3 regions of the Exiguobacterium sp. 9-2 genome follow, and region 2 is predicted to be linked to each of the others. Evidence: riboswitches for the same ligand, from Rfam matches in the RefSeq annotation. Region 2 holds a riboswitch; each other region holds the start of a gene.
What was found. Region 2 has a riboswitch for S-adenosylmethionine ahead of VJ374_RS15685 (amino acid permease). Riboswitches for the same ligand answer to the same signal wherever they lie in the genome.

Region 1: it holds a riboswitch for S-adenosylmethionine, as region 2 does, so the genes downstream of both, VJ374_RS12570 (methionine ABC transporter ATP-binding protein) here and VJ374_RS15685 (amino acid permease) in region 2, are expected to answer to the same signal.
Region 3: it holds a riboswitch for S-adenosylmethionine, as region 2 does, so the genes downstream of both, VJ374_RS14940 (Na+/H+ antiporter NhaC family protein) here and VJ374_RS15685 (amino acid permease) in region 2, are expected to answer to the same signal.

The regions. Positions count from the first base shown of each region.
Region 1 covers NZ_CP142850.1:2,393,138-2,396,416, reverse strand. The annotation lists gene VJ374_RS12580 (PLP-dependent cysteine synthase family protein) at 1-535, shown strand, start outside; gene VJ374_RS12575 (bifunctional cystathionine gamma-lyase/homocysteine desulfhydrase) at 528-1,694, shown strand; SAM riboswitch class I at 1,752-1,856, shown strand; gene VJ374_RS12570 (methionine ABC transporter ATP-binding protein) at 1,935-2,957, shown strand; gene VJ374_RS12565 (methionine ABC transporter permease) at 2,954-3,279, shown strand, end outside.
Region 2 covers NZ_CP142850.1:3,003,048-3,006,326, reverse strand. The annotation lists gene VJ374_RS15690 (polysaccharide pyruvyl transferase family protein) at 1-1,293, shown strand, start outside; SAM riboswitch class I at 1,402-1,503, shown strand; gene VJ374_RS15685 (amino acid permease) at 1,581-2,984, shown strand; gene mmuM (homocysteine S-methyltransferase) at 2,959-3,279, shown strand, end outside.
Region 3 covers NZ_CP142850.1:2,850,542-2,853,820, forward strand. The annotation lists gene VJ374_RS14930 (alpha/beta hydrolase) at 1-259, opposite strand, end outside; partial or broken gene VJ374_RS14935 (metal ABC transporter solute-binding protein, Zn/Mn family) at 446-1,459, shown strand; SAM riboswitch class I at 1,529-1,635, shown strand; gene VJ374_RS14940 (Na+/H+ antiporter NhaC family protein) at 1,719-3,029, shown strand; gene VJ374_RS14945 (hypothetical protein) at 3,069-3,272, opposite strand.

The DNA of each region.
Region 1 (3,279 bases), 610 kb from region 2:
ACTCGGTCAGGAAATTCCGAATAGTTACGTTCCGTTACAATTCGAAAACGAAGAGAACCCAGTCACGTATCAGCGGACACTCGGTCCTGAGCTGATTGCGGACTTACCGCATATCGACTGGTTCGTTGCCGGTTGTGGTTCAGGTGGTACGTTCGCCGGAACAGCGGACTTCTTAAAACAACGTCTCGGTACAAAAGCAGCAATCGTCGAACCGGAAGGCTCCGTCTTGAACGGTGGTCCAGCCGGTCCGCATAAGACAGAAGGTATCGGTACAGCGAAATGGCCAAGCCTCGTTCCGCGTGAACTCGTTGATGAGATTCATACGATTTCTGACCGTGATGCATTTGACGCGGTTCATACACTCGCTGCTCGCGAAGGATTACTCGTCGGTAGCTCAGCAGGGGCAGCGCTCGTTGCTGCGCTTGATATCGCAAAGCGTCACCCCGGCAGTACGATCGTCACCGTCTTCGCAGACAGTGCCGAACGCTATTTAAGCCAACAAATCTTTGAAAAGGTGGACGAAACTCATGCGTAAGAAGACAGCATTGATTCATGGAGGAACAGGTGTCGATCGGGCAACAGGAGCCGTTACACCACCAATCTATCAAACAAGCACATACAAGCAAGATAAAATCGGTCAACTTAAGGACGGATACGAATACTCACGGACAGCGAACCCGACACGGACGAGCATCGAACGATTGATTGCGGATCTTGAAGGCGGCGCACGTGGTTTTGCCTTCGGTTCTGGGATGGCAGCGATTCATGCCGTCTTCCACTTGCTTGAGTCTGGCGACCACATCGTCATGACAGATGATGTCTACGGTGGTACGTTCCGCTTGATGCAACGCGTCTTACCGAAGTTCAACATTCAAGTGACATTCGTCGATACGACGGACCTTGCAGCAACGGAAGCAGCGATCCAAGACAACACGAAGATCGTCTACGTCGAAACACCGACGAACCCGTTGTTGAAAGTAACGGACATCGCAGCGATCGCAACGATCGCCAAACGTCACGATCTTAAACTCGTCGTCGACAACACGTTCGCGACACCATATCATCAACAACCACTCGCGCTCGGTGCAGACATCGTCTTGCACAGTGCGACGAAATACATCGGCGGACACTCGGACGTCGTCGCTGGACTTGTCGTCGTCAAAGATGATGCGCTCGGCGAAGAGATGCACTTCATCCAAAACTCGACAGGCGGCGTGCTTGGACCGCAAGACAGCTTCTTGCTCGTCCGTGGTCTTCGTACACTCGGTATCCGGATGGATGCGATCGAAGAGACAGCCCATGATCTCGTTGCGTTCTTGCAAGCGCAAGACATCGTCTCGAACATCTTCTACCCAGGACTTGCATCGCATCCTGGTCACGACATCCAAGCGAAACAAGCGACTGGATTTGGTGGGATGATCAGCTTTGATGTCGGTTCAGCAGCGAACGCAGAAAAACTCGTCGAGGCGACACATTTCTTCACACTTGCTGAGAGTCTTGGTGCCGTCGAGAGCCTGATTTCCGTTCCGGCACGGATGACGCACGCGTCGATCCCAGCAGAACGTCGCGCAGAACTCGGCATCACGGACGGTCTCGTCCGGATTTCAGTTGGACTTGAGGATGCGGAAGATTTGAAAGAAGACTTAACGCGTGCTTTCACGTTCCTCGAAAAAGTTTCTGAAAAAACTGTTTGACAACAAAAATAACCCCTGCTAATATTCAGAATATATTCTACAAACTTAATACCGAAACTCTTATCGAGAGTGGTGGAGGGACTGGCCCGATGAAACCCGGCAACCGCGGATCTGATCCGAAGTGGTGCTAATTCCAGCAGACAAAAGTCTGGGAGATGAGAGCAAATGGTTTTGTGTACTGAAAAGTGCGCGCGTTTGCTCTAAAACGCGCGCACTTTTTTTATTTTAGGAGGGACAGTTGTGATTCGTTTACAAGACGTAGGAAAGATTTATCGCTCAAAGCGCGGAGCGGTCGAAGCCGTCGCGAATGTCGATCTGACAATCGAGCGCGGTGAAATTTTTGGAATAATCGGTTATTCCGGAGCAGGGAAATCGACCTTGATCCGATTGCTGAATATGCTTGAGGCACCGACGAGTGGTTCGATCCAAATCGATGGTGTCGAAATGACATCGCTGAAACCTAGAGAATTACGGGGCGTCCGCAAGAATGTCTCGATGGTCTTCCAGCACTTCAACTTACTTTGGTCACGAACAGTTGAAGAGAACATCATGTTCCCACTCGAACTTGGTGGCTTTCCGAAGGCACGCCGCAAGGAACGGGTCGCGGAACTGATCCAACTCGTTGGTTTGGATGGACGCGAAAAAGCCTATCCGTCGCAATTATCCGGTGGTCAAAAGCAACGTGTCGGTATCGCTCGGGCACTGGCATCGAACCCGGACGTTCTCTTATGTGACGAGGCAACAAGTGCACTCGATCCGAAAACAACGGACTCGATTCTTGAGTTACTCGTCGACATCAATGAAAAATTGAAACTGACGATCGTCTTGATCACACACGAGATGCACGTCATTCAAAAAATCTGTCACCGGGTCGCCGTCATGGAGGCCGGTAAAATCGTCGAACAAGGACCGGTCGCAGAAGTCTTCCGTCATCCGAAGCAAGCGATGACGAAGGAATTCGTCAAACAATTGACGTCGCCATCGGAAAACGAGTTGACGTTCGCGAAACTCCGCGAACGCTACCCAACCGGAAAAATCGTTCAGTTGACATTCGTCGGATCGACGGCGGAAAGTCCGATCCTCGCGGAAGTCATGAAGGATTCACCCGTCCTGTTCAATATCATCGGCGGAAACGTCGGTCAATCACAGGAAGGGGCGCTCGGTACGCTGTTCATTCAGTTAATCGGGGAAACAGAAGCAACACAAGCGGTCATCACGAAGCTTCAAGCCAGTGATGTTGAAGTGGAGGTGGATCACCGATGATTTCATTCTTTGACAACCTAGACTGGGACATGGTGTGGGAAGCGACAGGCAGTACGATCTATATGACGGCAGTCGCTGGTCTTTCGACATTCGTTCTCGGTTTGATCATTGGTTTATTATTGTTTGCGACAAATGAAGAATTGTTGTTCAAAAATCGGGCGTTTTATTCGATCTTGAGCTTGATCGTTAACGTCTTCCGTTCGATTCCGTTCATCATCTTACTGATCTTATTGATTCCATTTACGAAAGCAGTCGTCGGTTCGTTCCTCGGACCAACAGCAGCATTACCGGCACTGATTTTAGGAGCCGCACCGTTCTACGG
Region 2 (3,279 bases):
GATGAAGAACGGGCGGACGAAATCAATGCCAACTTTGATCTTTATGTCATTCCGTTAGCGGATGCATTCCGAAAAGAATTCGTACCGACGTTGCGGAAGTACACCCGCCTTATCAAGAAATTAAAAATTCCAGTCGTCGTCATCGGTGTAGGCTTACGTGCACCGTTTGAACCAGATCTAGACGGCGGATTCCCGTTCGATGAAGATGTCAAAGCATTCGTCAGCGCTGTACTTGAGCGCTCAAGCATGCTTGGTCTTCGTGGGGAAATCACGTCGAAATACTTGACGCGTCTTGGTTTTCGCGAAGGCATTGATCATCGTGTCATCGGATGTCCTTCGATGTACGCGTTTGGTCGCGACTTACATATTCGTGAAACGAACATTACGCCCGAGTCGATGATTACGGTCAACTCGTCACGTTTAGCACCACAAAATGTTCTTGATTTCATTACGCGCGGAATGGAAGAGTATCCGAATCATTACTTCATTCCCCAATGGATGAAGGAACTGAAATTGACGTATACAGGAACGCATCCGATCGCAGATTTGTCCGTGACGAACTATCCGGTGAAGATGTCGGATCCTGCTTACATGAACGATCGTGTTCGTTTCTTCTTGAACGCACAAACATGGTTCGATTTCATCGGGCAGGCAGACCTCAGTTTTGGTGCGCGCTTGCATGGAAATATCACAGCAACGCTTGCGGGTACGCCGAGTATCCTCATTCCAAAGGATGCACGAATGCGCGAACTAACGGATTATCATCAGTTGACGCATATTTGGGCGAACGACATCAAAGCGGATACACAATTATCCGACGTCGTAGCCAATGCTGATTTCCAAAGTCCAGTACGTGTTCAAGCACGTAACTTCGACAACTTCGTTGACTTCTTGAACGTGAATGATCTTGAACACATTTACCAAGAGACGAATTATCCTGAGAATGTGCCGTTTGACCGTCAAATGGCGCAAGCGGAACTACTTCCACCGGTTCAACCGATTTCTGGCGTGAGTCTCGAAGAAGCAGTCGCCCGTTTCGAACGGTTCTTCCCGGAACAAGAGAAGAAGATCGCGGATGCGCAAAAACAGGCAAAAGCGCAATTGGCCGAAAAAGATAAGAAAATCAAAGCATTGCAGAAACAAACAACGACGACTCAAAAAGATCAGGAAATTGCGGCGCTCAAAGCGCAACTGGCTGCCCAAACGAAGAAAATGAAGCACCAGCAAGGGACATTGAACCGAAAAGCGGTTCGGGCAGCCTTAAAGACAGCGGATCTATTCGCAAAAAAATAAAGTGTTCTAACATTCCGGGTCATTACGATACGGAATGTTTTTTGGTAGGAGTATTCTGAATTGCGTTGACAATCCGGAAAAGACTTGATAGGGTTAGGAACAATTACATACTTATCCAGAGAGGTGGAGGGACTGGCCCTATGAAACCTCAGCAACAGGTCGAAAGATACTGTGCTAATTCCTGCGGGTGTTGCACCCGATCGATAAGATTTCCGAATTGTCGACCGACGCATCCGTGAGGATGCGTTTTTTGTTTGAAATAGGTGGAACGAGGAGGAAATGGATTCATGAAAACGAGCGGAGCGTTTCGACGCAAGATGGAATCACGTCATCTGATCATGCTGTCGTTAGGAGGCGTCATTGGAACAGGATTATTTTTAAGTACAGGTTATACGTTGGAACAAGCGGGACGTGTCGGAACGATTTTGTCGTATTTGATCGGAGCCGTCGTCGTCTACTTAGTCATGTTAAGTCTCGGTGAACTCGCTGTGCACATGCCGGAAACCGGATCATTCCATAAGTACGCAACGAAGTATATCGGACCCGGTACCGGTTATACGGTGGCCTGGCTCTACTGGCTGACGTGGACGGTCGCCCTTGGTTCAGAATTCACGGCAGCAGGCATTTTAATGCAACGTTGGTTCCCGTCGATTCCAGTCTGGGTGTTCAGTGCATTATTCGCTGCGATGATCCTTGGTATCAACGTCTTGAAGGTCCGCGTATTTGCTGAAGTCGAGTTTTGGTTCTCCGCCATTAAGGTCGTAACGATCATTGCTTTCATTTTACTTGGTGCGGGAGCCATCGTTGGCTTCATCCCATTACAAGATGGTAGCCCAGCCTCATTCTTTTCTTCCTTAACGGAAGGAGGATTGTTTCCAAATGGGGCATTTGCGATCTTCATGACGATGCTTGCCGTGAACTTTGCTTACTCAGGAACGGAATTGATCGGCGTCGCAGCGGGTGAAGCGGTCGATCCGAAGCGGACGATTCCGCTTGCGATCCGAACAACGATTTTGCGACTCGTCCTCTTTTTCGTCGGTACGATCATTGTATTAGCCGTCTTATTGCCAACGGAAGGGAAGGGCGTGCTCGAAAGTCCATTCGTCGCGGTGTTCGAACGAATCGGGATTCCGTATGCGGCAGACGTGATGAACTTCGTCATTCTGACAGCGATCTTATCGGCAGCGAACTCTGGGCTTTACGCTGCCTCCCGGATGCTTTGGTCGCTTGCGAACGAACGCATGATTCCGCGTTTCTTCGCCCAGGTGACGCCAAGTGGGGTTCCACTTCGAGCTGTTTTGTTCAGCATGCTTGGTGGAGGACTTGCTTTGCTTTCTAGCATCTATGCAGCAGGAAGTGTCTATATCGCGCTCGTCTCGATTTCCGGTCTTGCTGTTGTCATCGTCTGGATGAGTATCAGCGTTGCGCAGTATCGCTTCCGGAAACAATTCCTCCGCGAAGGGCATACGGTCGACGAATTGGTCTATCGTACACCACTCTTTCCATTGGTACCGATCGCCGCTTTCGTCGTCTGTTTGATTTCCCTGATTGGTATCGGATTTGATCCGACGCAACGAGTCGCCTTGTATTGCGGTATCCCATTCATCGTGATCTGTTATGTCGTTCATGCGTTCACGAATTCTTCTCAGAAACGGAGTGTTGAAAATGTCCCGAATCAAAAATCCAGTTGATCAACGATTACAGGAAGTTCCTTTCCTGATTTTAGATGGTGCGCTTGCGACTGAACTCGAACAAAAGGGATTCGACCTGAACGATCCACTCTGGTCGGCACGCCTCTTAATCGAAGCACCGGAACAGATTGAGCGTGTCCATCACGATTACTTTGAAGTGGGCGCCGATGTTGCGATCACCTCAAGCTATCAAGCAAGTATCGAAGGATTTAAGCAACGTCATATCACGACCGAGGAAGCACAAGCGTTAATTCGACAAACGGTTACCTTAGCGCAAGACGCACGGACGCGTAGC
Region 3 (3,279 bases), 150 kb from region 2:
GCTCTCCACGAACGAATGCGCCACCGTGCGCGTAGATCGCGACCGGAAACGGTCCTTCCCCCGGCGGATAATAGAGATCGAGTTGTAAGGTACGGTCTCCCACTTGTTTGTAAGTGAGTGTCCGCGGTGCGAGTTGTTTTTTTTCTGTGATTGGCAAGGCGGGTTCAGTCCACCGAAGTAATGCACCGTAATTATTCCAGATACTTGCTCCCGCAGCTGCCGTCGTTAGTAATGCAGCTCCCCCCCCATAGCCATGCATGCAGTTTCACGTTTCACTTGATCACCTCCAAAAGACGTACCAATTCCTTCACTTTTTTATCCTTTTACCCCGTTTTAAAAGAAGTCGAACGTCTCGGTATTCGTACTTGACGCTTCTCAAACGTTCCGCTATAGTGAAAAAGTCCAAATCGGAATAATTACGTTTTAATAACGGAGGTAACATATAATGAAAAAAATCATTCCTGCTTTAACGGTCGCATTCGCGAGCGCAAGTATCCTCGCAGCTTGTGGATCAAACACCGATTCATCGACTTCAGATGATAAAAAGACGGAAATCTATACATCGACGTTCGCAACAGCTGCCATTGCCCGTGAAATCGGTGGTAATCAAGTCAACGTCAAGATGATCGTCCCACCTGGAGCAGATCCGCACTCCTATGAACCGACGTCAAAGCAACTCACTGAGATTGCCAAAGGTGACCTTTTCCTTTTGACGGGTACGACACTTGAACCCTATTCAAAAAAAATCCAAGAGAGTCTAAAAGGCACGGACGTCCGGTTCGTCGAGACGAGTAAGGATGTCACTTTGCTGGAATCGGATGCTACGCTTCACGCACATGAAGAAGAGGGACATACAGAAGATGAGCATGCGCACGAAGAAGCAGGGCACGATGATCACGCAACTGATGAACATGCTCACGAAGAGGAAGAACACGATCATGGAAAATACGATCCACACGTCTGGCTTGATCCTGTCAACGCCAAAGCAATGGCACGTTCTATCACAGTCGCCTTATCAAAAGAAGTACCAAAAGACAAAGCAACATTCGAAAAAAACTTGAAAGCGTTCGATCAGCAAGCTGACGCACTCGATAAAGAGTTCAAGCAAGCCGTCGCTGACGGATCAAAAAAAGAACTTCTCGTCACACATGCAGCTTACGGTTACCTCGCCGAACGATATGGTTTCACGCAGCTTCCAATCGCCGGAATTTCCCCTTCCGATGAACCGTCACAAAAGCAACTGGCTGCTTTTTGAAAAAGAGCGCGGATGCATGATTTGAAATACGTCGCGTTCGAAGAAACGGTTTCACCAAAGGTTGCGCGTGTCATCCAAAAAGAAATCGGAGCTAAATCCGTGACGATCCATAACCTCGAGTCGGTGACGAAATCGCAACAAAATAGCTCGTATTTCAAATTGATGGAAGAAAACGTCCAGACGTTAGAACAGGCACTTCAGTAAAGTACAGTTGACACGCGTTACTCAATGCGGTACGGTAAGAAACGTGTTTTACAACAATTGAATGACTTCTTTTTATCGCGAGAAACGGAGGGACTGGCCCAATGATGTTTCGGCAGCGGCGACGATTTGATTCGTACTGTGCCAAATCCAGCAAGCGAAAGCTTGAGAGATAAGAAGAGCGTCTTTTTATTTCATAAAGACCTCCTTCTTTCTTGCGAAGGGGTCTTTTTTTGTATCTTTGAGAAATGAGGTATCAACAATGAAAGAAACGATTACGCCTAACAAATGGGCACTGCTTCCGCTCGTCGTATTCCTGGTCCTCTTCATCGGAGCCGGTATCTTCTATGACGATTTTTACAAATTTCCGATTCTGATCGCCGCTTTGATCGCGTTGATCTTTGCTGCAATCATGACGAAAGGATCGATCAATCAAACGGTCGAACGTATCGCAACCGGTGCCGGAAATCCTGATATCATGATCATGGTCTTCATTTTCTTATTAGCCGGTGCGTTCTCTGGAACAGCGGAAGCGATCGGCGCAATTGAAGCAACTGTCAATGCTGCTTTGACGTTCTTACCTCCTTCACTCCTGATGAGTGGGATATTTGTTATCGCAGCATTCATCTCGATGGCAATGGGTACCTCGACAGGAACGATTGCCGCTCTCGCACCGATTGCCTTCGGTATTCATGAAGCAACAGGTATCAACGTTGCGATCGCAGCAGCGTCAGTCGTTGGTGGTTCGATGTTCGGTGATAACTTGTCGTTCATCTCGGATACGACAATCGCTGCCGTTCGGACACAAAAAACGAACATGCGCGATAAATTCCGGACGAACTTCATGATCGTTCTCCCGGCTGCCGTCTTAACGGTCATCTTACTCGCGTTCGTTTCTGGTTCTGGCGATGCGGCAGCAGCTAAAGCATTCGAGTTCTACAAATTAATTCCGTATCTCGCCGTCATCGTCCTTGCACTATTTGGTGTCAATGTCATTCTTGTTCTCGTCGGTGGCACATTGCTTACTGGAATCATCGGTATGATCGACGGTAGCTTTGGCTTAAGTGGGTTCGTCCTTTCGATGTCTGAAGGAATGATGGGCATGGCAGAGATTTCCATCTTGACACTCCTCATGGGTGGTCTCGTCAGTTTGATCACGTTCAATGGCGGAATCGCCTACTTGAAAGAGACGTTGACGCGCAAGATTTCACAGCGTCGCGGTGCTGAATTCAGTATGGCAGCACTCGTCAGTGCGACGAACCTCGCAACGGCGAACAATACGATCTCGATTCTCGTCGCTGGACCACTCGCGGCTGAAATCGCTGATACGTATGAAATCGACCGCAAGAAATCAGCGAGTATTCTTGATATCTTCTCTTGTGGTATTCAAGGCATCATTCCGTATGGGGCACAACTGCTGATCGCAGCAGAGTTGACGAAGACAGCTTCACCAGAACTGATTCCGTATCTGTTCTATCCGTTCCTGCTCTTCGTCTGTGGATCGATTGCCATCATCTTTGGTTTCCCACGTCCGAAAAAATCAGTTGCTCAACAGGAAAAAATCTCTTCTTAACCAACGACAGGTCCGATCATGGTGATCGGACCTGTTTCATTATTTTTTCTGCTTCGCTTGTCGTTCTAAAATCAAATACGCGATTGCTGGAAGTGGAAACTGAAGGAGTCCCGCGCCTCCCCATACCCACGGGTTACGTCCTGATTTTCGTGCACTGAAAAATAGGCTAACTGCTTGCGTGACCAACAAGGCACTAATACTAAGCCAAGCTCCCTTTGATAGCTTTTTATTCTTTTGAGCCATCCTTTCT